Regions from separate parts of the Streptomyces sp. NPDC038200 genome, predicted to be linked through region 4. Evidence: riboswitches for the same ligand, from Rfam matches in the RefSeq annotation. Region 4 holds a riboswitch; each other region holds the start of a gene.
The links. A riboswitch is a leader RNA that binds a small molecule or an ion and turns the genes downstream of it on or off. The one in region 4 is predicted to bind cobalamin.
Positions count from the first base shown of each region.

Region 1: linked by a shared signal. The riboswitch ahead of ACZ7KF_RS30225 (ribonucleotide reductase N-terminal alpha domain-containing protein) and the one ahead of nicT (Nickel transporter NicT) in region 4 are both predicted to bind cobalamin.
Region 2: linked by a shared signal. The riboswitch ahead of metE (5-methyltetrahydropteroyltriglutamate--homocysteine S-methyltransferase) and the one ahead of nicT (Nickel transporter NicT) in region 4 are both predicted to bind cobalamin.
Region 3: linked by a shared signal. The riboswitch ahead of ACZ7KF_RS37505 (cobalamin biosynthesis protein) and the one ahead of nicT (Nickel transporter NicT) in region 4 are both predicted to bind cobalamin.

Region 1 covers NZ_JBVJYH010000017.1:217,336-224,754, reverse strand. Annotated here, with positions in the region: partial or broken gene ACZ7KF_RS30225 (ribonucleotide reductase N-terminal alpha domain-containing protein) at 1-1,264, opposite strand, end outside; adenosylcobalamin-variant (AdoCbl-variant) riboswitch at 1,405-1,505, opposite strand; gene mctP (monocarboxylate uptake permease MctP) at 1,789-3,417, opposite strand; gene ACZ7KF_RS30215 (DUF3311 domain-containing protein) at 3,414-3,677, opposite strand; gene ACZ7KF_RS30210 (GntR family transcriptional regulator) at 3,801-4,562, opposite strand; gene nagB (glucosamine-6-phosphate deaminase) at 4,764-5,549, opposite strand; gene ACZ7KF_RS30200 (SDR family oxidoreductase) at 5,669-6,421, opposite strand; gene ACZ7KF_RS30195 (TetR/AcrR family transcriptional regulator) at 6,557-7,186, shown strand.
Region 2 covers NZ_JBVJYH010000012.1:34,562-41,980, forward strand. Annotated here, with positions in the region: gene ACZ7KF_RS23945 (trypsin-like serine peptidase) at 1-950, shown strand, start outside; partial or broken gene ACZ7KF_RS23950 (HAD-IC family P-type ATPase) at 1,136-1,769, opposite strand; cobalamin riboswitch at 1,893-2,111, shown strand; gene metE (5-methyltetrahydropteroyltriglutamate--homocysteine S-methyltransferase) at 2,264-4,582, shown strand; gene ACZ7KF_RS23960 (histidine phosphatase family protein) at 4,680-5,261, shown strand; gene ACZ7KF_RS23965 (CbtA family protein) at 5,352-6,104, opposite strand; gene ACZ7KF_RS23970 (CbtB domain-containing protein) at 6,127-6,348, opposite strand; gene ACZ7KF_RS23975 (enoyl-CoA hydratase/isomerase family protein) at 6,779-7,419, opposite strand, start outside.
Region 3 covers NZ_JBVJYH010000028.1:23,381-30,799, forward strand. Annotated here, with positions in the region: gene cobN (cobaltochelatase subunit CobN) at 1-670, opposite strand, end outside; gene ACZ7KF_RS37500 (cobyric acid synthase) at 667-2,175, opposite strand; gene ACZ7KF_RS37505 (cobalamin biosynthesis protein) at 2,172-3,116, opposite strand; cobalamin riboswitch at 3,215-3,355, opposite strand; gene ACZ7KF_RS37510 (hypothetical protein) at 3,817-4,044, opposite strand; gene ACZ7KF_RS37515 (inorganic phosphate transporter) at 4,079-5,323, opposite strand; gene ACZ7KF_RS37520 (lysozyme) at 5,468-6,400, opposite strand; gene ACZ7KF_RS37525 (class II aldolase/adducin family protein) at 6,621-7,358, shown strand.
Region 4 covers NZ_JBVJYH010000006.1:398,552-405,970, forward strand. Annotated here, with positions in the region: gene ACZ7KF_RS16275 (nucleoside hydrolase) at 1-942, shown strand, start outside; gene nicT (Nickel transporter NicT) at 1,001-2,110, opposite strand; cobalamin riboswitch at 2,138-2,320, opposite strand; gene ACZ7KF_RS16285 (ArsR/SmtB family transcription factor) at 2,401-2,751, shown strand; gene ACZ7KF_RS16290 (glycoside hydrolase family 13 protein) at 2,818-4,464, shown strand; gene ACZ7KF_RS16295 (DUF4142 domain-containing protein) at 4,612-5,343, opposite strand; gene ACZ7KF_RS16300 (DUF6445 family protein) at 5,684-6,370, shown strand; gene ACZ7KF_RS16305 (DUF4328 domain-containing protein) at 6,456-7,145, shown strand; gene ACZ7KF_RS16310 (SDR family NAD(P)-dependent oxidoreductase) at 7,192-7,419, shown strand, end outside.

The DNA of each region.
Region 1 (7,419 bases), on a different contig from region 4:
CGGTCTGGTTGGCGGTGCGGTTGGCGGCGTCCTTGAAGGTCATCCAGCCGTTGCCGGTCTGCGCCAGTGTCCGCATCATGCGGCCGTACAGGTCCCGTGCCGGCATCGTCTTCTTCGCCAGTCCCGCGGCCTCGGCCTTGCGGTAGGCGGCGTCGAACTCCGCGCCCCACAGGTCGACCAGTTCGGGGACGTCGGCGGGGGAGAACAGCGACCACTGCTCGTCGGCGTTGACCCGGCGCATGAACTCGTCCGGGATCCAGTGCGCCAGGTTCAGGTTGTGGGTGCGGCGGGCGTCCTCACCGGTGTTGTCCCGCAGCTCCAGGAACTCCTCGATGTCGGAGTGCCAGGTCTCCAGGTAGACCGCGGCCGCGCCCTTGCGCCGGCCGCCCTGGTTGACCGCGGCGACGGAGGCGTCGAGGGTCTTCAGGAACGGCACGATGCCGTTGGAGTGCCCGTTCGTCCCCCGGATCAGCGAACCGCGCGAGCGGATACGGGAGTAGGACAGGCCGATGCCGCCGGCGTGCTTGGAGAGCCGGGCGACCTGGTGGTAGCGGCCGTAGATGGAGTCCAGCTCGTCCAGGGGGGAGTCGAGCAGATAGCAGGACGACATCTGCGGGTGCCGCGTACCGGAGTTGAACAGGGTGGGGGAGGACGGCAGGTAGTCCAGGCGGCTCATCAGCCTGTAGAGCGCCGCGACCTCCTCCACGGAACGGGTCGTGTCGTCCTCGGCGAGGCCGCTCGCCACGCGCAGCATGAAGTGCTGGGGCGTCTCCACGACCTTGCGGGTGATCGGGTGGCGCAGCAGGTAACGGCTGTGCAGGGTGCGCAGGCCGAAATAGCCGAACCGGTCGTCGGCCGTGCCGTCGATCAGCGCGTCGAGCCGCTCCGCGTGCTGCCGGACGAAGTCCGCGGTGCGGTCGGCGATCAGGCCCTCCAGGTACCCGACCGCGATGGACTGGGTGAAGGACGTCACCCCCTGCGAGGCGGCCTCGTCGCGGATCGCGAGGGTCAGCAGCCGGGCGGCCAGCTTCGAGTAGGCGGGGTCCTCGGAGATCAGTCCGGCGGCGGCCTCCGTGGCCAGCTCGCGCAGCTCCGCCTCGTCGGCCCGCGCGGACCGGCCGCGCAGCGCGGCGGCGGCGACCCGGCCCGGGTCGGCGTCGGGCAGGTCGGCGGTCAGCTCGGTCAGGGTCCGCAGCAGCGCGGTACCGGGACCGTCGGTCTCCAGCTCGCTGACTGAAGCCGGATCGGCTGGCGCGATGGTCACGTGGGGCTCTCCCTCGCTCGGCACGGGGCCTGGCGGAGGGCAGGGGCAGCCACGAGCGCGCACGGCGTCGCGTCCACCGGCCCACTCCGCGAGGCCCGGACGTCGTCAGAAACACACCCGGACCGGACGGGCCGGGTGGGCTGCCGGCAGGTCCTCGGACTGAACAGGCGTGCGGAGGCGCGCGAGTACACCGTTGCGGGACAGTTCCGGACTTGCACCGGATTCCCCTGCATGACAGCGAGGATGAGCATACATCTAGTGCCGGGCTGTCGTGTCACCCCCAGATGTTGTGTCGTCGCGGTTTCAGAGGGTCAACTCGTGGGCGACCGGCGTGACGTACGGCCCGTCCGGGAGCGGATCGCCGTCCCGCTCCGGTGTGCGGACGGAGCCGAGGCGTTCGCGGCTGCGGTGGGCGGCGCGCGGGGCCCTGGCCGTCGCGGGCCGGGTCCGCGTGTCCCTGTCCCCGCGGAGGTACGGCAACGGGCCGCCGGATGTGCTCCGACGGCCCGTCCGGCGACGGCTGTCTAGTGGCCGGCCCCCGCGGTCGCGGGCGGCAGTTCCACCTGGACGCCCGGGTCGCCCGCGTCCGCGGTGTAGTCCTCCGGCCGGGTCTCGTCGACGCCCTCGGGGGCCTTCACGGCCTTCAGGACGACGGTGAGGACCACGGTCACCACGACGTTCAGGACGAACGCCGTGAGGCCGATGTAGCCGATCTCACCGATGCCGGGGATCTCCTTGGCCGAGCCGCCGAAGTGCTTCTGCGTCGGCGAGGCGACGCCGTACGCGGCGGCCGTGCCGTAGATCATGCCGACCGCCCAGCCGGCCAGCAGCGCCCAGCGGTGGAACCAGCGCGTGAACAGGCCGCCGACCAGGGCCGGGAAGGTCTGGAGGATCCAGATGCCGCCCAGGAGCTGGAAGTTGATGGCGACCGTCTTGTCCATGGTGAGGACGAAGACCAGGGCGCCGACCTTCACCAGCAGGGAGACCAGCTTGGAGACCTTGGTCTCCTGCTCGGCCGTGGCGTCCGGCTTGATGAAGTCCTTGTAGATGTTGCGGGTGAAGAGGTTGGCGGCGGCGATCGACATGATCGCGGCCGGGACCAGGGCGCCGATGCCGATCGCCGCGAAGGCCACACCGGCGAACCAGTCCGGGAACATGTCCTCGAACAGCTGCGGGATCGCCAGCTGCCCGTTGGTGACCTTCACACCGGCCGCGATCGCCATGAAGCCCAGCAGTGCCAGCAGCCCCAGCATCAGGGAGTACAGCGGCAGGATCGTGGTGTTGCGACGGATCACCTCACGGCTCCTGGACGACAGGGTCGCGGTGATCGAGTGCGGGTACATGAACAGCGCGAGCGCGGAGCCGAGGGCCAGCGTGGCGTACGTCCACTGGCCCGCCTCCGGCGGGGCGAGCGCGCCGCGCGGCTTCCCCGTGGCCGGGTTGACCTGGCTGAACGCGTCACCCGCCTTGGCGAAGATGTCGTCGAACCCGCCCAGCTTGATCGGGATGTAGATGATCGCCACCGCGATGACGATGTAGATCAGGGTGTCCTTGACGAACGCGATCAGCGCGGGGGCGCGCAGACCGGAGGAGTAGGTGTAGGCCGCCAGCACACCGAAGGCGATCAGCAGCGGCAGGTCCTTCACGAACCAGTTGGTGTCCTCGCCGCCCCCGACGCCCATCACGTCCAGCACCGCCTGGATGCCGACGAGCTGGAGCGCGATGTACGGCATCGTCGCCAGGATGCCGGTCACCGCCACCGCCAGCGACAGGCCCTTCGAGCCGAACCGCCCGCGCACGAAGTCGGAGGTGGTGACGTACCCGTGGCGGTGCGAGACGGACCACAGGCGGGGCAGGAAGGTGAAGATCAGCGGGTACACCAGGATCGTGTACGGCACCGCGAAGAAGCCGGACGCGCCCGCCGCGTAGATCGCCGCCGGTACGGCGACGAAGGTGTACGCCGTGTACAGGTCGCCGCCCAGCAGGAACCACGTGACCCAGGTGCCGAAGGACCGGCCGCCCAGACCCCATTCGTCCAGGGACTGCTCGTTCTCGGCCCTGCGCCAGCGCGCGGCCAGGAAGCCCATGACCGTGACGGCCAGGAAGAAGAAGATGAAGACGCCGAGCGCGACGCCGTTGACTCCGTCCTTCACTTCACCGCACCCCCGTTCGTGTCCTGACGGGCGCGCTGGTCACGCTGCCAGAGCTTGTACGCCAGCATGGTGAGCACGGTGGAGATCAGCACCCACAGCATCTGGTACCAGTAGAAGAACGGGATCCCGATGAACGCGGGGTCCGTCTTGGCGTAGGAGCCGACCCACAGCATCGCCACGAAGGGCGCGACGAGACACAGTGCGATGATCACCCGCACCGGTGTCACCACCGGTGGTCTCACTTCAGGCGTTTCGGACATGCCACGGCTCCGTCCCCTCGCTGATCACCTGTGTAATGCGCAGGCAATCTAGGTGACGTTGTCGTGGCAGTGGAAGACCTCGTCCGCATATCGGTATATCGATTCAGCGAACGTGCCGGGCGGTTACTCCACGGGCCGCTTCAGCCGTGCCACGAACTTGTACCGGTCCCCGCGGTACACCGACCGCACCCACTCCACCGGCTTGCCCTCGCGGTCCAGCGAGTGGCGGGAGAGCATCAGCATCGGCAGGCCCACGTCGGTGCCCAGCAGCCCCGCCTCGCGCGGGGTGGCCAGGGAGGTCTCGATGGTCTCCTCGGCCTCGGCGAGGTGCACGTCGTAGACCTCGGCGAGCGCGGTGTACAGCGAGGTGTACTTCACCAGCGAGCGCCTGAGGGCCGGGAAACGCTTGGCCGACAGATGGGTGGTCTCGATCGCCATCGGCTCGCCGTTGGCCATGCGCAGCCGCTCGATGCGCAGCACGCGCCCCCCGGCGGCGATGTCGAGCAGCTCGGCGAGCCGCTCGTCCGCGGTGATGTACCCGATGTCCAGCAGCTGCGAGGTCGGCTCCAGGCCCTGCGCCCGCATGTCCTCGGTGTACGAGGTGAGCTGCAGCGCCTGGGAGACCTTGGGCTTGGCCACGAAGGTGCCCTTGCCCTGGATGCGTTCGAGCCGGCCCTCCACGACCAGTTCCTGCAGGGCCTGGCGCACCGTGGTGCGGGACGTGTCGAATTCGGCGGCCAGCGTGCGTTCGGGCGGGACCGGCGTACCCGGCGCCTGCGTCTCCGTCATGTCGAGCAGGTGCTTCTTCAAGCGGTAGTACTTGGGCACGCGCGCGGTACGGGTGGTGCCGGTCTCGTTCTCCGCACTGCTGACGTCGGTGCTCATGCTCTGCCTTCCCGGCTCCGAATGCCGAAAGCGACCGACATCCCATCGGCCACGGCTCACATCGTGGCACGGGTTGCCGGGTCAGGACTCCCCCCGCACGCTCCGTGATCCCCTCTGTATACCGTTGCACCCGCTGTTGGTCTAGTCCATCGCTCCGGCGGAGCGCGGGTGAGTCAGGGCCCGTCCCCGCCGGTGCCCCGGCTAGATTCCCTGCCACTCCGGCTTGTCGGCGTAGGTGTGCCGGAAGTAGTCGGCCAGCTTCAGCTTGGACGCGGCGGCCTCGTCGACGACCACCGTGGCATGCGGGTGGAGCTGGAGCGCGGAGGCCGGGCAGACGGCCGCGACCGGGCCCTCGACGGTCGCGGCGACGGCGTCCGCCTTGCCCTCGCCCGTCGCCAGGAGCACCAGGTGCCGGGCCTCCAGGATCGTCCCGATGCCCTGGGTGATGACGTGGTGGGGGACCTGCTCGATGTCGCCGTCGAAGAAGCGGGCGTTGTCGACGCGGGTCTGCTCGGTCAGCGTCTTGATCCGGGTGCGCGAGGCGAGCGAGGAGCACGGTTCGTTGAACCCGATGTGCCCGTCGGTACCGATGCCCAGCAGTTGCAGGTCCACCCCGCCGGCCTCGGCGAGCGTGCGGTCGTACGCCTCGCACGCCGCCTGGACGTCCTCCGCCGTGCCGTCCGGCCCCATGAACGCTTCCATGTCTATGCCGAGCGGTTCCAGCACCTCGCGGCGCAGCACCGAGCGGTAGGACTCGGGGTGGTCGGCGGGCAGCCCCACGTACTCGTCGAGCTGCGCGATCCGGGCGCGCGAGGCGTCCACGGCGCCGGAGCGCACCTTCGCGGTCAGTGCCTGGTAGATGGGCAGCGGGGTGGAGCCGGTGGCCACGCCGAGCAGGGCGTCGGGCTTGCGTCGCAGCAGCTGCGCCATGGCCTCGGCGATCAGCTCGCCGCCCGCCGCGGCGTCCGGAACGATGACAACTTCCACGCTGGGCCTGCCGTTCTGAAGAGGGCTCTGTGCGTCTCTATGTGGTTTAGACCAATCTAACAGAATCGGCGTGCGGCGGCGCGGGACGGAAGGCGGTTTTCCGGGCTCTCGGACCGGGTTCAGACGAGGGAGCCTCCCGTCGCGTCCAGCCAGTGTCCGGTCACCCAGCGGCCGTCCTCGGAGACCAGGAAGGCGACCACGTCGGCGATGTCCGCCGGGGTCCCCACCCGCCCCAGCGCCGAGTACGCGGCGGCCTCCTGCCGGGCCTCGTCGCTCGCGCGCAGCCACGAGGCGTTGATGTCGGTGTCCACGATTCCGGGTGCCACGGAGTTCACCGTGATCCCGCGGGGGCCGAGCACCTTGGACAGGTCCCGGGTGAGGACGTCCAGCGCCGCCTTGGTCATCCCGTAGGCGACGGTGTGGGGCATCAGGGCGGACCGCGCCAGCCCGGACGATATGTTCACCACCCGCCCGCCGTCCCGCAGCCGCTCCGCGCCGAGCTGGGTGAGGAAGAACGGCGCCTTCACGTTCACCGCGAAGAGCCGGTCGTACTCCTCCTCGTCGATCTCCGCGAACGGGCGGGAGGCGCCGATGCCCGCGTTGTGCACGAGGATGTCCAGCCCGTCCGCATGCCGGTCGAACTCCTCCCAGAGCCGCTCGGCGTTCCCGGGCGTGCCCAGCTCCACTCCGATCGCGAACGCCGAGCCGCCGCCCGCCTCGATCGCGGCGACCGTCTCCTTGGCGGCGGTCTCGTTGCTCCCGTAATGCACCGCCACCCGGGCCCCGTCGCGGCCCAGCCGCTCGGCGATCCCCCGCCCGATGCCCCGGCCGCCTCCCGTGACCAGTGCCGTCTTCCCCGTGAGCGCACCCATGGCCACCCCTCCGCATTCGTCCAGCCCAGACCTGTGCAGCGCAGATCTGCGGCGCAGCTTTTTCTAGCGATCACTACATAAAAACCGTACACCACCCCGCCGACAATTCTCTAGGGTCCGCTATAAAATCAACCCATGGCGACGGGTCAGGACACGCATGAGCAGGGCGGCAAGCGCCGGACACGAGGCCGTCCGCGCTCCTTCGACCGGGCCACGGCGCTGGAGAAAGCGCTGATGGCCTTCTGGGAGCGCGGGTACGAGGCCACCTCGGTCTCCGACCTCACCCGCGTCATGGGCATCGGCGCCCCCAGTCTGTACGCGGCCTTCGGCGACAAGCGGTCCCTGTTCGACGAGGTGGTCCAGGTCTACGCCGGCTCGCACGGCGCCCTCGGCGAGCGTGCCCTGGCCGAGGAGCCCACGGCCAGGGAGGGCATCGCGCGCATGCTGCGCGAGGCCGCCGCGGAGTACACGGACCCGGCCCATCCGTACGGCTGTCTGATCGTCCACGCCGCGACCAACTGCACCAGCCCCGAGGTCGAGGCGCTGCTGCGCGAGCGACGCAACGCCAACATCGCCGGCCTCGAAGCCCGGATCCGCGCGGACGTCGTCGCCGGGCTGCTGCCGGCCGGCACCGACGCCGCCGCCCTCGCCCGGCACGCCGGCGCGATGATCCAGGGCATGTCCCAGCAGGCCCGCGACGGCGCGCGCCGGGAGGAACTGGAAGCACTCGTGGAAATTGCCATGGCCATCTGGCCCCACAACTGACCGGGTCCGGCTAGGCTGCGTGGCATCGCGTGCCGGCGCTCGCGCGGCCGGGCGCCTCCCCGCCATGGACACGCCATCGTGGTCTAGTCCACAATCGAGAAGAACCAAGCCTCCGTCTTCCCCGCACAGGAAGGCGGATCGAGGAACCGGTGCTCTCTGCCCTGACTGCCCCGGCTCCTCGGCCTTCGGCCGACCGGGACCGCACACCCCACGGCCGATGATGCTCCGGGCTG
Region 2 (7,419 bases), on a different contig from region 4:
GCGGGCTCGTCCAGGCCGGAGCCGCCGACGCGGTGCCGGCCGCGACGCCTCCCGGACCGACGGCCGTGGCCCACTCCGCCTCGGCGGCCGAACAGCACAGGGCCCGCACCTTCTGGACGGCCGAGCGCATGCGCGGCGCCACCCCCTTCGATCTGCCGCCGACCCGGCAGGCCGCGAAGACCCTCGACCCCCGGAGGTCCCACGGAAGCACGACCACCGTCGCACCCACCGCGGCACCCGCCTCCGCGTCCTCCGCCGCCCTCGCCTCCTTCCCGCAGGCGGGTGGTCCCTGGACCGGCGGCGGCGCCGTCGTCACGACCTCCGGCCGCGTGTTCTTCACCTTTCAGGGGCGCACCGCCTCCTGCACCGGCAACGCCGTGACCAGCCAGAACGCCAGCACCGTCATCACGGCCGGGCACTGCGTGAAGTACCAGGGCAGCTGGCACACCAACTGGGTCTTCGTGCCGGCCTACGCCAACGGCAACGCGCCGTACGGCCAGTGGACCGGGGCCACCACGCTCACGACTCCGCAATGGGAGGCGAGCGAGGACATCAACTACGACGTCGGGGCCGCGGTGGTCGCTCCCCTGAACGGCAAGACCCTCACCTCGGTCGTCGGCGCGCAGGGCATCCAGTTCAACGGGGGCTACAACAAGCCGATGTACTCCTTCGGTTTCCCGGCCGCGTCGCCGTACGACGGCACCAAGCTCGTCTACTGCAGCGGCAACAGCTCGAAGGACTTCCTCTTCTCGCAGGACCACAGCCTGGGGTGCAACATGACCGGCGGCTCCAGCGGCGGCCCCTGGTTCACCGGCTTCGACGAGGCGACCGGCACCGGTCTGCAGGTCTCCGTGAACAGCTTCGGCTACACGTTCCTGCCGAACCGGATGTTCGGCCCGTACTTCGGTGACGTGGTCAAGGCCCTGTACGACAAGGCCCAGGCCGCGTGACACCGACCGGTACGGCGTCGGCGGGGAGGAGTGCCGCAGCCCCGGCCGGCCGGCAGCCGTCCGCCGGACCGGCGGCACCGGCCGGCGTCCCGTCGTGCGACTCCCTTCGCTGAACGACCGGTCCGTCGAGGGCCCGGGGCGCCGGGCCCTCGACGGCTGCGTCGGTGACCGCCGCACGCCGGCGGTCACCGGTCGACGGCCTGGAAGCCGCGCAGGCGCAGACTGTTGCCGACCACGAAGACCGAGGAGAAGGCCATCGCCGCTCCCGCGATCATCGGGTTGAGCAGTCCGGCGGCGGCCGGCGGCAGGGCGGCGACGTTGTAGGCGAAGGGCCCGGAAGAGGTTGGACCGGATGGTGCCCAGCGTCTTGCGGGCGAGCCGGACGGCGTCCGCCGCGACCCGCAGGTCCCCGCGCACGAGAGTGAGGTCGCCCGCCTCGATCGCCGCGTCCGTGCCCGTGCCCATGGCGAGGCCGAGGTCGGCCTGGGCGAGGGCCGCCGCGTCGTTGACGCCGTCACCGACCATGGCCACCGAACGTCCCTCGGCCTGAAGGCGCTCGACCACGTCGACCTTGTCCTGCGGAAGCACCTCGGCGATGACGTGCTCCGGGTCGACGCCCACCTCGGCCGCCACGGTCTCGGCGACGGCCCGGTTGTCACCGGTCAGCAGGACGGGCGTCAGTCCGAGGGCAGGCAGTCGGCGGACGGCCTCGGGGCTGGTCTCCTTGACGGCGTCGGCGACTTCGAGGACCGCGCGGGCCTCGCCGTCCCGGGCCACGGCGATGGCCGTACGTCCGGCCGCCTCGGCGTCGGTCCTGGCAAGCGGAACTCGCCCTCTCCCGCCGCGCCTCGGGACGTACGGGCAGGACAGGGCGGCGACCGGGGATCTCGATTCCGCATCCGAATGACGGACGCGCCGCACCGCATCCCCGGCCGGGGCCGTAGGCTGGCCCGTGCAGCTGGTTCGCCCCGTCAGCCAGGCGGGAGGCGTCGCAAGAGGGAACCCGGTGGGAATCCGGGACTGCCCCGCAGCGGTGAGCGGGAACGACCGCCGTCATACGCACTGGGCCCGAGGAGGGCCTGGGAAGCGACGGCCAGTAGGTGTCCTCCTCGTGAGGACGTGCCCGTGAGTCCGAAGACCTGCCACCTGCCCGCGCGCGACCCACTCGGGCGCGGACATCCCGGTGACCTCGTGGGCGGGTCGGCGTGCACACCGAACGGACGGCCAGGGGCCGCTGCCGGCCGGTCCGTCACCCTTCGCGCTCACGTCCCGTCGCCAGGATCTCAGGGATTCATCTCGCGAAGGAGATCTCCGTGACCACGAAGTCCGCAGCCGCGGCAGCACGGGCGACCGTGTACGGCTACCCCCGCCAGGGTCGGCACCGGGAGCTGAAGAAGGCGGTCGAGGGGTACTGGAAGGGCCGCGTCACCGCCGACGCCCTGCGCGCCACCGCCGCCGGCCTGCGCCGCGCGAACTGGCGGCAGCTCGCCGAGGCGGGCATCCACGAGGTCCCCACCGGCGACTTCTCGTACTACGACCACGTCCTGGACACCACCGTCATGGTCGGCGCGATCCCCGCACGCCACCGAGCGGCCGTCGCCGCCGACCCACTGGACGGCTACTTCGCCATGGCGCGCGGCACACAGGACGTGGCGCCGCTGGAGATGACGAAGTGGTTCGACACCAACTACCACTACCTGGTGCCGGAGTTGAGCCCGGACACGGTGTTCTCCGCGAACTCCGCCAAGCAGGTCGCGGAGCTGACGGAGGCCCTTGCCCTGGGCCTGCGCGCCCGGCCCGTCCTGGTCGGCCCCGTCACCTATCTGCTTCTCGCCAAGCCCGCGCCGGGCGTGCCCGCCGGCTTCGAACCGCTCACCCTGCTCGACCGTCTGCTGCCCGTGTACGCCGAGGTCCTCGCCGACCTGCGCGCGGCCGGCGCCACTTGGGTGCAGCTGGACGAACCCGCCCTGGTCCAGGACCGCACCCCGGCCGAGCTGAACGCCGCCGCCCGCACCTACCGCGACCTCGGCGCCCTCACCGACCGTCCCCGGCTGCTGGTGGCGTCCTACTTCGGACGGCTCGGCGAGGCCCTGCCCGTGCTGGCCAAGGCACCGGTCGAGGGACTCGCCCTGGACTTCACCGAGGCGGCCGCGGCCAACCTGGACGACCTCGCGGCCGTGGGCGGCCTGCCCGGCAAGCGCCTGGTCGCCGGGGTCGTCGACGGCCGCAACATCTGGGTGAACGACCTGGGGAAGTCGCTCTCCACGCTCGGGACCCTGCTGGGGCTGGCGGACCGGGTGGACGTGTCCGCCTCCTCCTCCCTGCTGCACGTTCCGCTCGACACCGCCATGGAACGCGACATCGAGCCGCAGATCCTGCGCTGGCTCGCCTTCGCGCGGCAGAAGACCCGCGAGATCGTCACCCTCGCCAAGGGCCTGGCCCGGGGCACCGACACGATCGCCGCGGAACTCGCCGCCAACCGGGCCGACCTGGCCTCCCGCGCCGGCTCCCCCCTCACCCGCGACCCGGCCGTCCGGTCACGCGCCGCCGCCGTGACCGAGGCCGACGTCCGCCGCTCCCCGTCGTACGCCGAACGCGCGGCGGCCCAGCGGGCCCACCTGCGTCTGCCGGTGCTGCCGACCACGACGATCGGCTCCTTCCCGCAGACGGACGAGCTGCGCACCGCGCGGGCGGCGTTGCGCGGCGGGCGCATCGACACCGCCGGATACGAGCGGCGCGTCGAGGCGGAGATCCAGAAGGTGATCTCCTTCCAGGAGAAGGCGGGTCTGGACGTCCTGGTGCACGGCGAGGCCGAACGCAACGACATGGTCCAGTACTTCGCGGAGCGGCTCACCGGCTACCTCGCCACCCGGCACGGCTGGGTCCAGTCCTACGGCACCCGCTGTGTCCGCCCGCCGATCCTGGCCGGCGACATCTCCCGCGCCGAGCCGATGACCGTGCGCTGGACGACGTACGCCCAGTCGCTCACCGACCGGCCGGTCAAGGGCATGCTCACCGGCCCCGTGACCATGCTCGCCTGGTCCTTCGTCCGCGACGACCAGCCCCGCGGCGACACCGCCCGGCAGGTCGCCCTCGCCCTGCGCGACGAGGTGACCGACCTGGAGGCGGCGGGCACGTCGGTGATCCAGGTGGACGAGCCCGCACTGCGCGAGACGCTGCCGCTGCGCGCCGCCGACCGGGCCGCGTACCTGTCCTGGGCGACGGAGGCCTTCCGTCTCACCACGAGCGGGGTGCGGCCGGACACCCAGATCCACACCCACATGTGCTACGCGGAGTTCGGCGACGTCGTCCGGGCCATCGACGACCTCGACGCCGACGTCATCAGCCTGGAGGCCGCCCGCTCGCACATGCAGGTCGCCCACGAACTGGCCGCGCACGGCTACCCCCGCGAGGCCGGACCGGGTGTCTACGACATCCACTCCCCGCGCGTACCGAGCGCCGAGGAGGCGGCACGGCTGCTGCGCACCGGTCTGCGGGCCATCCCCGCCGAGCGGCTGTGGGTCAACCCGGACTGCGGGCTGAAGACCCGCGGCTGGCCGGAGACCCGTGCCTCGCTGGAGAACCTGGTAGCCGCGGCACGCACGGTCCGTGAGGAGATCTCCGGAGCCTGACACTCCCGAGGGCCGGTCCGGCCCCTCGTCCTCGGCGAGGGGCCGGACCGGTCGTCCACGACACCGACGACATGACAACAGCAACAGGAGCGACCGCGTGACCAGCCGAGTCCTTCTCGTGTCCCCTGCCATGAACGCGTCGCTGCGGCAGGCCCGCTTCGACGACGGCGGCTCCCTCGACGACGGCGGCACGGCCCGGGCCCGGGCGGCGGCCGGGTCGCTGCCCTCCGCGGTGCGGGTCCTCGCCTCTCCGAGCGTGCGCTGCCGTGAGACGGCCGCGGCGCTGGGCCTGGACGGTGTTCCGGTGCCGGAGCTGGCGGGTCTGGAGGTGGGCCGCTGGCGCGGACGGACCCTCGACGAGGTGGGGGCCGCCGAACCGGAGGCGGTGGGCCGCTGGCTCACGGACCCCGGCTGCGCCCCCCACGGCGGTGAATCGCTGGAGGACTTGTGCGGACGGGTCGCTCGCTGGCTGGCCGGCGCGGGGGCTCTGGAGGGGCGCACACTCGCCGTGGTCGAGCCGGACGTGGTGCGGGCGGCGGTCGTGGCCGCGCTGGGCCTGCCCGCCGGGGTCTTCTGGCGCCTCGATGTCGCCCCGCTCTCGGTGACGGAGCTGAGCGGGCGCGGCGGACGCTGGAACCTGCGGGTGGGGCGGCCGCCGGCCGCGCCGGAGGCCGATTAGGCGTCGGCCCCGGACGACTCCGGAGGGCCCCCGGACGACTCCGGAGGGCCCCCGGACGGTTCCGGAGGGCCCTCTGTCGTCCGGACGGAGTCAGTGCGCCGCCGGAACCGCGCGGCGGGTCGTCGCCCTCGCCGGCGCGGGGTTCAGCAGCCGCTCGGCCAGCTCGCCGAAGGCGAGGCCGAATGCGCCCCACAGGACGGTCTGGATGGCCAGCGCGGACAGGCGGAACCGCCACAGCAGGGTGGCCGGGAAGTCCCCCGGCACCTCGTTGACGACCGGCAGGAACCGGAAGGCCAGTCCGATCACGACGGCGAACGCGGCCACCGCGGCCACCGTCGCCCACCAGTTGCCCAGGCGGGGCGCCAGACGCTTGCCCAGCAGGGTGGTGGCGACCGCCAGCAGGACGCTGAGGAGCATCATCAGGAAGTACAGGGTGGTCCGCTTGCCGATGGTGTCGGGGTCGCCGACCGACGGCGGGTTGGCCGGGTACTTCAGGAACGGCACGACGTAGACGGCGAGCAGCGCGGTGCCGGACAGCAGCAGCGCGGTGGCGCGGGGGCCGAAACGGCCGACGCGGCCGAGCGCGAAGCAGAAGGCGAGCGCGGCGATGCCGCCGAAGGCGACCCCGTAGACCAGGACGCCGGTGGCGAGACCGGCGGTGGACTGCAGGGAGCGGGAGACGACCTCCATCTCGTGTTCGTGCGCGTGGGCGTCCTCGAAGCCGATCGCCTTGTCCACGCTCGGCTCACCGAGGAGATAGGCGGCGATCAGGGCGAGCACGCCGGCCGCGAGGCCGGCGAGCATGCCCCGTACGAGGAGGTTCCGTACAGTTGCGGAGTTCATGGGTGCGGGCTGTCCCCTCGCGTCAGTGGCAGGGGAAGCCGAGCAGATGGCGTGCGTCGTGCACCCATTCGTGGACGTCCGTGCCGTTCACCACGGAGGTGGCGCCCTGTTCGGCGCCGACGAAGTAGAGCAGGACCAGCATGAGGATGCCGAAGAAGACCGCCCAGGGGGCTATCGCCTTCAGCGGCAGCTTGGCGGGGATGGCGGGAGTGGTGGCTGTCGGCTGGGCGACGGTCTGCGCCATGGCAGAACCTCCTTGGGGAGTTCGCGTCCCCTCTCGGTGGTGCACAGGACGACGGCCCCGGGTCTGACTCACGAGCAGCCTCTGGAGGCTCTCGCACACAGTGGCGCGACCGTGCCGGGTTTCCACCGGCTTCCGTCTCGCCGTCGTCGATATCGGACAGACCGTACCGCGCCACCGGCCCGCGGCCAAGACCGCGTCCGCCCTGCGTGATCTACCTCTCGCACGGGCGGACGGTTCTGATGTCCGTGGGTCAGCGGTGGCGGAATTCCGCCGGTCGCCCGACCACCAGGACGACCCCGCCCTTTTCCCTGCCATCCTTCCGGCCGGCGGGCTCAACGCGCGAGGCGGCCTCGCGCGTTCGCCTCCGCCGTGTCCTCGGTGCGCCCGGTCGGACACGGCTCCACGGCCGGAAGAACGGGGACGGCGTCGCTCACCCTGCCGTCCCCGGGGCGGTGCCGGGGGCGGGCCCGCCGAGTCCCAACTCCCGGTCGCCGAGCGGGGCGAAGAAGCGTTCCACATCGGCGTCGGTGACCTCGGCGAGGGTGGCCGGCGACCAGCGCGGGTCGCGGTCCTTGTCGATGATCTGCGCCCGGACCCCCTCCACCAGGTCGGGGCTGTCCAGGGCGGCGCAGGAGACGCGGTACTCCTGGTCGAGGACCCGCTCCAGCGTGCCGAGGCGCCGGGCCCGGCGGATCGCGGCCAGGGTGACCTTGAGGGCGGTGGGTGACTTGGCGAGCAGGGTCTCGGCGGCGTCCTTGGCGTCCGGACCGCCGTGGGCGAGCAGCCGGTGGACGATCTCCTCGACCGTGCCGGCGCTGTAGCAGGCGTCGATCCACTCGCGCCGGTCGGCCAACCGGCCCGGCGGCGGCTGCTGCACATGGCGGGCGAGGACGTCCCGTACGGGCATCCGGGCGAGCTCGTCGGTGAAGTGCCGGAGGGCCGCGGACGGAATGCAGTGGTCGGCGAGCCCGCACAGCAGGGCGTCGGCGGCGCCGATCTGCGCGCCCGTCAGCGCGAGATGGGTGCCCAGCTCGCCGGGTGCGCGGCCGAGCAGATGGGTGCCGCCGACGT
Region 3 (7,419 bases), on a different contig from region 4:
GCGACGCATGCGTACCGCCGGCGGCCAGCACCGTGGCGACCAGGGCGTCGGCCCGTCCCAGCAGCTCGTACAGCCCGGCGTCCGCGCCGCGCAGCGAACCGCAGTAGACGGGCAGGGCGTTGCCGCCCCGCGCCTCGATCGCCTCGCACAGGGTGTCCACGAAGGCGGTGTTCCCGCTCAGCTCGTGCGCCCGGTAGAAGAGCACGCCCACGGTCGGCCGGCCGTCCCGGACCGGGTAGGAGCCGTGGACGCCGTACTCCGGCATCTTCCGCGGCTCCTCGAAGCCCTCACCGGTCAGCAGCACGGTGTCCGACAGGAACCGGGACAGCTCCAGCAGGTTCGCGGGGCCGCCCTCGACCAGGTACCGCAGGGCCTCGGCGACCACACCGGCCGGCACGGACGACTCGGCCATCAGCTCCGCGTCCGGCACGGCCTCGCCGCCCAGCAGCACGGCGGGGATGCCGGACGCCTTCAGCGCGGCCAGCCCGTCCTCCCACGCCCGCTTGCCGCCCAGCAGCCGTACGACGGCGAGGTCCGCGCCCTCGATCAGGCCCGGCAGTTCCCCGGCGACATCGACCCGGGTGGGGTTGCCGATGCGATAGCCGGCGCCGGAGGCCCGGGCCGCCAGCAGATCCGTGTCGGCGGTCGACAACAACAACACTGTGCTCATGCGGGCGCTCCCGGTGGAATGAAAGGCAGTCCTTGTGGCGCGCCCGACTCGATGAGCCGCCAGAGCGCGTCCGTGTCCGCGTGCTGTTCGATCAGGTCGCCGAGCCGGTCGAGCTGCTCCTCGCGCAGCGCGGCGAAGGAGGTGTCCGGCGCGGGCACGAAGCGGCGGCCCGCGGCGGCGGCCACCTCGCGCAGGAAGGCCCGCCGGAAGCCGTCCGACTCCAGCGAGCCGTGCCAGTGGGTGCCCCAGGTCTGGCCGACCCGGCAGCCGTCCAGGAAGGGTTCGCCGCTTTCGACGGTGGCCACGCCGTGGTGGATCTCGTAGCCGTCGACCCGCTCGCCGAGGGCTTCTCCGGACGGCCGGGTGAGGGTCTTCTCGCGGGCGAACCGCACCCGCACGGGCAGCATCCCGAGCCCGTCGACCGCGCCGGCGCGCGACTCGACCTCGTCCTCGATGTGCTCGCCGAGGATCTGGAAGCCGCCGCAGATGCCGAGGACGGGGCGTCCCTCGGCGGCCCGGCGTACGAGCGCGTCGGCGAGCCCCCGCTCGCGCAGCCACCGCAACGCCCGGACGGTCCCGCGCGTGCCGGGAACGACGGCCAGGTCGGCGTCCGCCAGCTCCTCCGGCCGGTCCACGAACCGCACCACGACACCGGGTTCGGCGGCCAGCGCGTCCACGTCGGTGAAGTTGGACATCAGCGGGATCGCGCACACGGCGACCCGCAGCACGTCCTCGCCGACCGGGGGAGCGACGGTGGACTCGCGGACCGTGCCGCGCAGCGAGACGCGCAGTCCGTCCTCCTCGTCGATGCCGAGCCCGTGCCGGAAGGGGAGCACGCCGTACGTGTGCCGCCCGGTGAGCCCGTGCAGCATGTCCAGGCCGGGTTCCAGCAGGGAGACGTCGCCGCGGAACTTGTTCACCAGGAAGCCGGCGATCAGCTCCTGGTCCTCCGGGGAGAGCAGGGCGACCGTCCCGAAGAAGGAGGCGAAGACGCCGCCGCGGTCGATGTCGCCGACGACCAGCACGGGCAGCCGCGCACGGCGGGCGATGCCCATGTTGACGATGTCGGTCCGCCGCAGGTTGATCTCGGCCGGACTCCCCGCCCCCTCACAGATCACCGCGTCATACGTGCCCCGCAACTCGGCCAGGCAGTCCAGCACCGTGCCGAGCAGCCGCTGTTGGCGTCCGCCGTGGTACCCGCGCGCGCTCAGCTCGCCCACCGGCTTCCCCAGCAGCACCACCTGACTGCTCTGTTCGCCGCCGGGCTTGAGCAGCACCGGGTTCATCAGCGCGGTCGGCTCGATCCGGCACGCCTGGGCCTGCATGGCCTGCGCCCGTCCGATCTCCGCGCCCTCCCGTGTGACGAACGAGTTGAGGGACATGTTCTGCGCCTTGAACGGCGCCACTTGGACGCCCTGGCGCACCAGCCAGCGGCAGATGCCGGCGGTCACGACGCTCTTGCCCGCGTCGGAGGTGGTGCCGGCGACGAGAAGACCACCGTTCACTTCCCACGTCCTTTCAGGAGGCTGCGCGCGGCGACCGTGGTGCCGAGGGCGAGCAGGCCGACGCGGCGGGAGAGCCGTACGGCCCGGTCGATGTCGGTGACCCGGACCGGTCGTCCGGCGGCGCCGTTGAGCACGGGGCGGTGCTCGATGCGGCCCCCGTAGGACAGCGTCCCGCCCAGCCGGACGCCGAGGGCGCCCGCGAAGGAGGCTTCCACGGGACCGGCGTTGGGGCTCGGATGCCTGCGCGCGTCGGCCTTCCAGGCGCGCAGGGCGCCCCGCGGATCGGGTCCGGCCGCGGCGGCGAGCACGGCGGTCAGCCGGGCCCCGGGCCAGCCGGCGACGTCGTCGAGGCGGGCGGAGGCCCAGCCGTAGCGCCGGTGCCGGGGCGACTTGTGACCCACCATCGCGTCCAGGGTGTTGACCGCGCGGAACCCGAGCAGTCCGGGTACTCCGGCCACGGCACCCCAGACCAGCGCACCCACGACGGCGTCGGAGGTGTTCTCGGCGACCGACTCGACCACCGCCCGGGCCATGCCGTCGGCGTCCAGTGCCTGCGGGTCCCGGCCGCACAGATGGGGCAGCCGGGCCCGGGCGGCCTCGACGTCCCCGGCCGCCAGGGCGCGTCCGATGGTCCGGGCCTCCCGGGCGAGCGAGGTGCCGCCGACGACGGCCCAGGTGGCGGCGGCGGTCAGCGCGACGGAGGCGGTGCGGGAGGGGCGTACGGCGCGGGCGGCCAGCGCGCCCAGCGCGACGGCGCCACCGGCGCATACGGCGGTGTGCAGCGCGCCCCAGCCGCGGTGGTCGTGCCACAAGGCGCCTTCCACGGCTCCGGCCGCGCGGCCGAACGTGGCGACCGGATGCCCGCGGCGCGGATCGCCGAGGAGCAGGTCCCCCAGGACGCCGGCGGCGGCGCCGTACGCGTACGTGCGATCGGCACCCATCGGCTCAGCCGGCCGTGGGCACAGAAGCGGGCCTGGTACGGGTCCTTCGGCAGCCGGGCATGGCGATCTGTGTCCTCACTCAGGGTGTCCGCGCCCTGGTTCGACGTCAATCGGCGGTGAGAGTTCCTGGCTCCCGGGGTTCTTCCCCGGTGACAGTGGCGGGACCGCGCCGGATTCGCACCGGCTTCCTCTCCTGCCGCCGTACATGGCCTGGGCAGTCCACCACGCGTCCGGAAGGGCCGTCAACTTGCCTTTGACCTGGGATGCCGGACTGTGTGGAGGCCCACACCGCCGGCACGCCGGACGCCGTCGGACGGCCGGATCGCGGTGAATTCCCCTCGCGCGGAGGGCATTCGCCGGTCTCGCTCGTGCGCACGGACGGTGAGGATCTGCAAGGGCTCGTCCGTGTCATACGGGGCGCAACGGACGTGGGGAGGGAGGCGCGGTGGCGTATGCGGGCGAGATGCCGCTCGACGACGGCCGGATCGTGCCGCTGGAGGTGGCGGGCGAGGGCCCGGCGGGCGTCCGGCGGGTCGCGCGGGGCGGCCCGGTGGCCGGGGCGGCGGAGACCCTCCCGCAGGCCCGTGCACGCGCCGCGGACACACATCGGCCCTGCCGGCACCGCGGAGGCGGTGACCCGGCAGGGCCGACATCGGGCTTTCGGCGTCAGGCCTCGGCCATGCTCAGGAGTAGGCCGTGATCAGGCCTTGGCCATGATCAGGTAGATCCCGTACGCGACCGCCGCCGCGCACGCGGCGAAGCACACGTACGCACCGGTCATCGCCAGCCCGGCGGAACCGCCCTGGGCGGCGGCCTTCTCACGGCGCGCCAGGCCGTTGACACCGAGGGTGAACAGGGCCACCAGGCCCACCGTGAACGCGAGGCTCACACCGAAGACGGAGCCGAGGGCCGCCCAGTCGATCTTCATGGGGATGCTTCCTTCAGTAACCGTGTGCTCGGGGTCAGACCGCGGCGGCCGGCGGGACGGCCGGGGCCGGTTCGGCGACGGGGGCGGGGATGGTGGCCGTCAGCTCCTCGACGACCGTGCCCGCGGGCGGCGGGATCACGGCGGCGATGGCGGTGGTGACCACGCCGGCCGGCTCGCCGGTCTCCTCGACCACGTTGGTGTGGTCGACGACCTCGCGGCGGGAGATCTTCCAGATCGCGGCGCTGGCGGCGACCAGGAAGACGGCGACGGCGGCGGTGCCCCAGTCACCCAGGTCGGTGACGGACTCGGCGCCCGCGCCGACCAGCGCGGCGGCCGGGAGGGTGAGCGCCCAGGCGGCGAACATGCGGGTCGCGGTGGACCAGCGGACCACACCGCCCTTGCGGCCGAGGCCCGCGCCCATCACCGAGCCGGAGACGACGTGGGTGGTGGAGAGGGAGAAGCCGAGGTGGGACGAGGCCAGGATGGCGGTCGCGGCGCTGGTCTGGGCGGCGAAGCCCTGGCGCGGCTCCAGGTCGGTCAGGCCCTTGCCCATGGTGCGGATGATGCGCCAGCCGCCGATGTAGGTGCCGAGGGCGATGGCCAGGCCGGCGGAGAGGATCACCCAGGTGGGAGGGTTGGATCCGGGGGCGATGGCGCCGCCCGCGATCAGCGCGAGGGTGATGATGCCCATCGTCTTCTGGGCGTCGTTGGTGCCGTGGGCGAGGGAGACAAGGCCGGCGGAGGCGATCTGGCCGGCGCGGTAGCCCTTGCGGGTGGCCTCGCCGTCGGCCTGGGAGCCGATGCCGTAGGAGAAGCGGGTGGCCAGCAGGGAGGCGGCGCCCGCCACGATCGGCGCGGCGACCGCCGGGAGCAGCACCTTGGTGACCAGGACGTCACCGTGGACGGCGCCGAAGCCCGCGGAGGCGACGGTGGCGCCGACCAGGCCGCCCATCAGCGCGTGCGAGGAGCTGGAGGGCAGGCCCACCAGCCAGGTCAGCAGGTTCCAGAGGATCGCGCCGACCAGGGCGGCGAAGATGACCTCGGGACGGATGCCGCTCTCGTCCACGAGACCCTTGGAGATCGTGTTCGCGACCTCCACGGAGAGGAAGGCGCCCACAAGATTGAGGGCGGCGGACATGGCCACCGCGATCTTGGGCTTCAGGGCGCCTGTCGAGATGGTGGTGGCCATCGCGTTCGCGGTGTCGTGGAAACCGTTCGTGAAATCGAACGCGAGAGCGGTTACCACCACTATCGCGAGGATCAGCGAGAAGCTTTCCATTTACCCAGGCAATCGTTCGAGGTCGTTGGCTGGTCGAACGTAGGCAACCTGGGTGAACGGAAGATGAACTCGGGTGGGCATTGCAGTGTCACAGAGGGGGGGTTTGGGGTTCCGCTTTGCTTCGCCGCCCCAAGCGTCCCTTGGCTATCTGCCGCGCGCGAAGATCCGCAGCCGGGCCAGGGAGCCGTTGAAGAGATTCTGGTCACCCGGCAGCGCGCCCTTGGTGCCGTACTGCCAGAACGTCCAGTACCGCCAGCCGCCCGGCAGCGGCCCCGGCCGCGAGGTGCCGTGACGGGCGATCCAGAGGGCGTGGGAGGAGGAGAAGGCGCGGCTGTTCCCGGTGCACTGCTTCCACCACTGGGTGGTGGTGTAGATCACCGGACGGCGGCCGGTCTCCCGCTCGATCTCGTCGCTGAACGATCGGATCCAGCGGACCATCCGCTCCTTGCTCTGCCCGTAGCACCTGTGCTTCTTGCTGTACGGGTTGTACTCGATGTCCAGCGCGGGCGGCAGCGTCCAGCCGTCGGCCCGCCAGCCGCCCCCGTGCCGCACGAAGTACGCGGCCTGCCGGGCCCCGGAGGACCGGTCCGGCCGGGCGAAGTGGTACGCGCCCCGGATCAGGCCGGCCTTGCGGGCGCCCGTGTACTGCCCGGAGAAGTCGGGGCTGCGGTAGTCCGTGGACTCGGTCGCCTTGATGTAGGCGAAGCGCGCGCCCTTCGCGCGGGCGGCCCGCCAGTCGACGCCCTCCTGGTGCGACGACACGTCGTGCCCGCGCGGCAGGACCACGGCCAGGCTCAGCAGCGTGGCGGACTCCGACGCGGCGACGACATCGGCCGGGTCCGCCGGTCCGGCCGGCCGGGGGGCTTCGGCGGGCTTCCGCGGTCCGAGCGGGTCCCGCGGTCCGAGCGGGTCCCGCGGTCCGGCCGACTTCAGGGGTGCGGTCCGTCCCGGGGGTGCGGTCCGTCCCAGCGGTTCGGCCGACGCCGTCGCCGTGGTGCCCGTGAGGGCCAGGGCCGCCGCCGTGGCCGCCACGAGGACACGGGCGCGCCGACGGGCGAAGGTGCGTTTGCGGGCCATGCGTCTCCGCTCCCCGGGGTGGCGGACGACAGGCGCCCAGCCCGCTCGGGCGGCGGCGGTCGTCCAGTGGGCAAGAGGGATCATTGAAGGCTCATTGATCACCGGATATGTATCGATTTCAGGCGTTTCGCGACCGGATCCGCTCGTTCGGCCGTACGATTTCCGGACCGATACGACCGGCCCGCCCGCTCCCCGCCGATCCGGCTGGCAGGATCGCCGCATGGCTGAACCGCGGCGGAACACGGAAGAGGGGCAACTCGGCGCGCACCGGAACCAGGCGCGGCCCCGGGGGCAGGGCGAGGCACGGCTCCGGGGGGAGGAGGAGGCGCGGACCTGGGCGGAACTCGTCGCGACGGCGCGCCGGAGCGTCGCCGACGGGCTGGTCGTCGGTACCTCGGGCAACGTCTCCGCCCGGATCGGGGACCTGGTGCTGGTCACCCCGTCGGGCGTCCCCTACGACCGGCTCACCCCCGACGACATCACCGGCGTCGACCTCGGCGGACGCCAGGTGCTCGGCTCGCTCGTGCCGACCAGCGAGCTGCCCATGCACCTCGCCGTCTACCGCTCCACCGATGCCCGCGCGATCGTCCACACCCACGCCGTGCACGCGACGGCGGTCTCCACGCTCGTGTCCGAGCTGCCCCTGGTCCACTACATGGCCGCCGCCCTCGGCGGCCCCGTCCGGGTCGCCTCCTACGCCACCTACGGCACCGACGAACTGGCCGAGAACATGCTCCGCGCCCTCGCCGGCCGCTCCGGCTGCCTGCTGCAGAACCACGGCACGATCACCCACGGCGCCACCCTCGACCAGGCCTACGACCGCACCGCCCAGCTGGAGTGGATGTGCCGCCTGTGGCTGACGGCGTCCTCCGTGCCCGGCCTGACCCCGTCCCTGCTCTCGGAGGCACAACTCGCCGAGGTCGGGGAACGCTTGAAGGGGTACGGCCAACGGAGGTGACCCCTTGCCGAGCCACACCCCGCCCCGCCCGCGCACCCTTGCGCCCCGCTCCCGTCACTCC
Region 4 (7,419 bases):
ATCATCGACTGCGACACCGGCGTCGACGACGCCCTGGCCCTGCTGTTCGCCGTACGCCACCCGGGACTCGACCTGCGGGCGGTGACCTGCGTGGCCGGCAACACCGATGTCGACGGGGTGGTCCGCAACACCCTCGCCGTGCTGGAGCGGGCGGGCGCCCCCGACATCCCGGTGGGCCGGGGGGCCGAGCGCCCGCTGCTGGAGCCGGCCCGCCCGGCCCGGCACGTGCACGGCGCCGACGGCATGGGCGACCTCGGCCTGCCCGCCCCCACCCGGGCCCCCGCCGCCGTCGACGCCGTCACCCTCCTGCGGCGCGAGATCCTCGCCTCCCCCCGCCCGGTCACCCTGATCCCCACCGCCCCCCTGACCAACATCGCCCTGCTGCTGCGCACCCACCCCGAGGTGACCCGGAACATCGAGCGGATCGTGTTCATGGGCGGGGCCGTGGCCACCGGCAACGCGACGCCGGTCGCGGAGTTCAACGTGTGGCACGACCCGGAGGCGGCGGCGATCCTGCTCACCGCCGGAGTACCGATCACGATGTACGGCCTGGACGTCTTCATGCAGGTCGTCGTCCCCAGCCCCGAGGTGCACCGGCTGCGCACCAGCAGCGAGCCCGGCACCCGCCTGGCCGGCGAACTCCTCGCCCACCGGCCGACCACCCAGGGCGAGGAACCGGAGGCCGAGGAGGCGGGCGGCCTCGGCGACGCGGGCGCGGTGTGCGCGGTCGCCGACCCGGCCGGCCTCACCACCCGTCTCCTCCCGGTCGAGGTCTCCCTCGCCCCCGGCCCGTCCCGCGGCCAGACCGTCGTCGACCGCCGCCCCCGCCCCGGCGAGTCCGAGATCCACGAGGGCGGCCGCGAACGGACGCTGGTGGACGTCGCGTTGCAGGTGGACGTGGACCGGTACGTGAAGCTGTACCTGGAGACGGTGGCGCGCTAGCCAGGGCCTCTCGTTTGGATCATGCCGGGCTCGCGGGGTCTGATCCAACCGAAAGACCCTAGTCCGCGGCGGAGGCGGAGGCCGTCCAGCGCTCCTCCACCCGGGCGAAGCGCCAGTACGACAGCGCCACCGCCCACACCGCCACGAACAGGCCGACGATGAGATAGCCGACGTTGTCCAGGTCCAGGCCGGCGATCCAGCCGGTGACGTCGTCGTGCAGGTCCAGCTTCTCGTGCAGGACGCCGACCAGCTCGATCGTGCCGATGAAGAAGGCGACCGCGATGGACAGGCCGGTGATGGCGAGGTTGTAGAAGACCTTGCGCACGGGGTTCGCGAACGCCCACTGGTAGGCGAAGTTCATGAACGTGCCGTCCAGGGTGTCGAACAGGCTCATCCCGGCGGCGAACAGGAGCGGCAGGCAGAGGATCGCGTACCAGGGCAGACCGGCCGCCGCGCCCGAACCGGCCATCACCATCAGCGACACCTCGGTGGCCGTGTCGAAGCCGAGGCCGAAGAGGAAGCCCAGCGGGTACATCTGGCCCGGCCGGGACACGGACCTGGTGAGCCGGCCGAGGACGCGGTTCATGAACCCGCGCGAGTCCAGGTGCGCCTCGAGTTCCCGCTCGTCGTACGCCCCCGCGCGCATCGCGCGGAACACCTTCAGGATGCCCACCAGGGCGACGAGGTTCAGGGCCGCGATGAGATAGAGGAACGTGCCGGAGATCGTCGTACCGACGAAGCCGAGCACCTGGTGGGTGGTGGAGCCCTCGTTCATCACCTTCCCGGCGAGGGAGGTGCCGCCCGCGATCAGCAGCGCCAGCAGCACCACCACGCTGGAGTGCCCGAGCGCGAACCAGAACCCCACCGACACCGGCCGCTTGCCGTCGGCCATCAGCTTCCGGGTGGTGTTGTCGATCGCGGCGATGTGATCGGCGTCGAACGCGTGCCGCATGCCGAGGGTGTAGGCGGTGATGCCGAGCCCCACACCGAAGACGTCACCGCCGACCTTGTAGTGCCCCGGCGCGACCAGCAGGAAGAGGATCCCGAAGGCGACGACGTGCAGAGCGACGATCACCACCATCAGCCCCGCCGTCTTGACGGTGTCCTCTCGTCGCCAGCGGAAGGAAGCGGGCTCGGACTCGGGCAGGGACGTCCCGGGCAGGTTCATGCGGTCAGCTCCAGCACCTCGTGGATCTTTTCGTGCGCTGCCGTGGCCGGTCTCCTGGCTTACGGGTCGTGCGTCCGCCGTCCCTGCCTTCCCGGTCGTACGACCAGTGGCCCGGCGGTGCCGGACGGGACGGGAACTCCCCGATCACAGTGGCGAGGGCCGCGTCGACCTTGCATCGACTTCCCGAACACCACGGCCCGCCCACGGTAGAGGGACACACGGTTTCCTGCATAGCTGCGCACCTGCGCAGGTATTCAAGATCACAAAACGGGGCCTGCGAGGATGGCGGCATGCATCTCGTGCCTGCCGACCGAGCCGACCGTCGGACCATCGACGGTCACCGGGTGTGCGAGGCGATCGCCGCCATCGGCGACGCGGACCGCCTGCGCACCTGGGCCGAGCGCTTCTCCCTGCTGGCCGACGCCAACCGGCTCGCGCTGCTGCTCGCCCTGCACCGCACCGGCCCGCTCGCCGTCTCCGACCTGGCGATCGCCACCGGAATGAACGACCCCGCCGTCTCCCAGGCCCTGCGGCTGCTGCGGGCCGCGGGGGTCGTGGCGGGCGAGAAGGAGGGGCGCGTGGTGCGGTACCGCGTGGTGGACGCGGAGATGCGGGGACTGCTGGAGCACTGCGGAGACTGACCCGCACGGCCGTGCGTCGCCCGGCCGGACGTTTCCGATTCCCGGCGATGTGGACAGAGTCTGTCCATGGCAGACCTTTCGTCCAGGAATCCCGACTGGTGGCGCCAGGCCGTCATCTACCAGGTCTATCCACGCAGCTTCGCCGACGCCGACGGCGACGGCCTCGGCGACCTCAGGGGCGTCACCGAGCGGCTGAACCACCTCGCCGCGCTCGGTGTGGACGCCCTGTGGCTGAGCCCCTTCTACCCCTCCGAACTCGCCGACGGCGGCTACGACGTCGCCGACCCCCGCGGAGTCGACGAGCGCCTCGGCACCCTGGACGACTTCGACGCCCTGGTCGCCGAGGCGCACCGGCTCGGCCTGAAGGTCGTCGTGGACATCGTCCCCAACCACACCTCCCATCTGCACCCCTGGTTCCAGGAGGCACTGCGCGCCGGCCCCGGATCCGCCGCCCGGGAGCGCTACGTCTTCCGGCCGGGCCGCGGCGAGCGGGGCGAACTCCCGCCCACCGACTGGCAGTCGGTGTTCGGCGGCAGCGCCTGGCGGCGGACCCCGGACGGCGAGTGGTACCTCCACCTCTTCGCCCCCGAGCAGCCCGACCTGAACTGGGGCAACGAGGAGGTGCGGGCCGACTTCCGCACCACCCTGCGGTTCTGGGCCGACCGGGGCGTCGACGGCTTCCGGGTCGACGTCGCCCACGGCCTGGCCAAGGACCTCACCGAGCCGCTGCGGGACGTCGGCGGCATCGGCGCGACCGGCGAGGACGCCCTGCCGCTGGTCCCACCGGGCAGCCACCCGTACTGGGACCGCGACGAGGTCCACGAGATCTACCGCGACTGGCGCAAGATCTTCGACGCCTACAGCCCGCCGCGCACCGCCGTCGCCGAAGCCTGGGTCCCGGGCGCCCGCCGCGCCCTGTACGCCCGCCCCGACGAACTCGGCCAGGCCTTCAACTTCGAGTACCTGGAGGCGGGGTGGGACGCGACGGAGCTGCGTGAGGTCATCACCGGTTCCCTGGACACGGCCCGGTCCGCCGGGGCCTCCGCGACCTGGGTGCTGTCCAACCACGACGTCGTCCGGCACGCCTCCCGGCTCCTGCTGCCGCCCGGCACCGACCCCGCCGCCTGGCTGCTGTCGGGCGGCACCGCGCCCGCGATCGACCCGGCGGCCGGGCTGCGCCGGGCCCGTGCGGCCACCCTGCTGATGCTGGCGCTGCCCGGCTCGGCCTACCTCTACCAGGGCGAGGAACTGGGCCTGCCCGAGGTCGCCGACCTGCCCACCGAGGTGCTCCAGGACCCGATCTGGGAACAGAGCGGGCACGTCCGCAAGGGCCGCGACGGCTGCCGGGTGCCGCTTCCGTGGACGCGCACCGGACCGTCGTACGGCTTCGGGCCCGGAGCCGGCTGGCTGCCGCAGCCGCCGGTCTTCGCGTCGTACGCCGTCGAGGCGCAGGCCGGGACCGAGGGCTCCACACTGGAGCTGTACCGCACGGCCCTGCGACTGCGCCGCAAGCTGCTGGACGGCGAGGCGCTGGCCTGGACGCCGGGCACCCCGGACGGTGTGCTGGACTTCAGCCGCACCGAGACCTGGCGGAACGTCACCAACCTGGGCACCGAACCGGTGCCGCTCCCGCCCGGCGAGGTGCTGCTGGCCAGCACCCCGCTGCCGGACGGCCGGGTACTGCCCCCGGACACCACGGTGTGGCTGGCCTAGGGTCTTTCGTTTGGATCAGACCGGATCAGGGAGCGGGGTCTGGTGCCGTGCGTCGCAAGGCGGAGGAGGGCGCCATGGCAACCGACGACAACGCGGCGACGCGCGGTGCCGGGGCCCGCGAGCCCGGCATGATCCAAACGAGAGGCCCTAGCCGCCCGTCGGGCCCGGGCTCGCGCCCGCCCCGGCGTTGCCGCCGCCCGCGATGCCGTTGATGTCCACGGGGGTGGACGTGGCGGTCGGGGGCGGGGTGAGCACCACCTCCGGCTGGCCGGCGGCCGGCGGCGGCGGGGTGAGGTCGGAGTTGGGCAGCTTCGGCGGGGTGGTCTGCTGGAACAGGGTCTGGTCGAAGTCGACCAGGCCCGTCTTCTCCATCACGGTGATGTGGTCCAGCACGGTGTCGTTGGCCTGGTCGGCGAGGGCGCGCACCAGCGAGTTCTTCGTGGTGGAGCGGATCTTGGCGACCGTGTTGAAGATCGAGCCGTGCGTCATCCGCAGGATGTTGGCGAAGTCGGTGTCGAACTGCTTGCCGCTCTCACCCTTGAGCTGGTTGACGAAGCCCTGCTGCTGGGGACTGGCCAGGTTGGGCAGCGTGATGTTCAGCATCGGGGCGATCTTGCGGCAGGTGGTGTCCAGCGCCGCGTGCCCGTCGATCAGGTGCTGGCCGGCCGTGATCACCGCCTTCGACTGGCCCTTCTGCACCCCGATCTGCCCCACCGGGTACTCCCACAGCCCGGCCGCCCGCACCTTCACCACGAAGTCCCGGTCCTGCTCGGTGAGGGGCCCCCACTGGGTGTCGGCGATGACGCGGTCCTGGGCTGTGGAGACCTTGTCCAGTCCGAGCATGCCCGGGTAGGCGAGGGCCCCGAGGGTCAGGGCCATCGCACCGCCCACGAAAAGGGTTCCCGTCGCGTTCCGCGAAAAGCGCACCGTGCCTCCTGCCCGGTCGGGGGACCGCCCGCGGTGACGGCGCGGGCGGATCGGACGCACAGCAGTACGGACGGGAGCGCGATTCGTCTCTGTCCCGCAGGTAAAAACTGTGCATGGCGGCCCGCCGGACGCGGTGATCGCCCTGCACGGCGGCCCGCCGGACGCGGTGATCACCCTGCACGGCGGCCCACCGGACGGTGATTGCCATGTGTTGGTGTACATGACACACGGTTGCCGAAACGTTGACCATCGGCCGGGAGAAGGCGGACCCGCGGAGTCCTAGATTCGCCGCATGGCCCCACAGCCCCCGCCCCGCACACCGGCCGCGCTCCCCGTCCTGCCCTACCGCAAGCCCACCAGGGGCCGCGACTACTGGGTACTGGACGACGTCCTGCCCGACGTGGACGCCGTACGGAAGCGGTGCCTGGCCAAGGACGACTGGGTCCGGGGATACCCCCACACCTCCGAGACCTGGCCCGGACTGCGCACCATGCCCGGCCTCGAACCAGCCGAACTCGCCCGTGTCGAGAGGCTGGTGAAGAAGGCGACCGGGGCGAAGGACCTCTGGGTGCAGCGGGCGCCCGGCGGCGGCACCCTCAACCACAACTGCGTCCAGGTCGTCGGCGAGGGCGAGAGCGAGCCCCGCCCGCACACCGACTCCCGCGCCCTGTGCCGGTACGCGGCCGTGCTCTACCTCAACCCCGCCGCCCCCAAGGACTGCGGCACCGCCTTCTACCGCCAGTCCCTGCCCGGCGGCCGGCTCGGCGGCAACATCGTCCAGGCCCCGCACCACAACCTCGTCGAGGCCCTCGGCACGCGGTACGTCCCGGCTGACCACTTCGAGGAGGACGTCCGCGTCCCGCACAAGTACAACCGCCTGCTCCTCTACCACGCCAACCTGGTGCACAGCGCGACCGGTTACGCCGGGCGCACGCTGGAGGAGAAGCGCATGACGGCCGTCTTCTTCTGGATGGCCTGACCCGCACGACCGGCCGGGGCCCCCGCGGCGGCGACACGCCGCACGGAAGGAGGTGTGGGCCGTTCGGGTGAGTCAGGATGTGCCGGTGATCGAAAAGAGAGACGAGGCCGGGGAGCACGCGCTCGCGTACCGGCCCGTGCAGGTGGCGGGGCGACTGGCCGCCGGGGGACTGCTGCTCGCGGGGCTCGCCTGGGCCGTCCGGGGGGCGTGGGAAGTGCGGCTGGCGCTGGCGGGAGAGCCGGCGTCGGGGCCGCCGGACCAGGGGGAGGGGGTGCACCGGCCGCTCAACGCGCTGGAGGACTCGTACCACCTCGTCACCTCCCTGGGCGGCGGCGCCGGCGTGCTCTGCGCGCTGCTCTTCCTCTCCTGGCTGTGGCGGGTGCGGGACAACGCGCAGGCGCTGTCGGGGCAGCCGCCCCGGTACGCGGGGATCTGGGTGTACCTCGGCTGGATCATCCCGGTCGTCAACCTCTGGTTCCCGCGCGGGATCGTCGTGGACGCGTTCCGGCGCACGGCGCCGGAACGGAAGGTGCCCGTCTCCGTCGAGGTGTGGTGGGTGCTGTGGCTGATCGGCCTGCTCAGCGGGGTGGGGATCGTGTACCGCGACTCCACCGACGAGATCATCGCCCGCGCCTACACCGAGGTGTGGCCGCTGCTCGCCAGTGACGCGGCCGTCGTCGGGGCCGCCGTCGCGGGGGCGTACGCGGTACGGGCCGTCACCGGTGCGCAGGTGGAGCGCATACGGAAGGGACGGCAGGCGCCGGCGGAGGAGTAGTCCCGGCCGGTGTGAGGCACCGGCCGGTGCGGTACGGATGGTGGACATGAGCAGTGTCGCCATCGTGGGAGCCGGGCCGGGACTCGGGACCGCCGTCGCGCGGCGGTTCGGGCGCGAGGGGTTCGGCGTCGGGCTCGTGGCCCGGGACCGGGGCCGGCTGGACGCCATCGTCGACACCCTCGCGGACGAGGGGATCACCGCACGCGCCTGCACCGCCGATGTGCGCCGGCCGGAGGAGCTGGCCGTGGCGCTGCGCGAGATCGCCGACACCCTC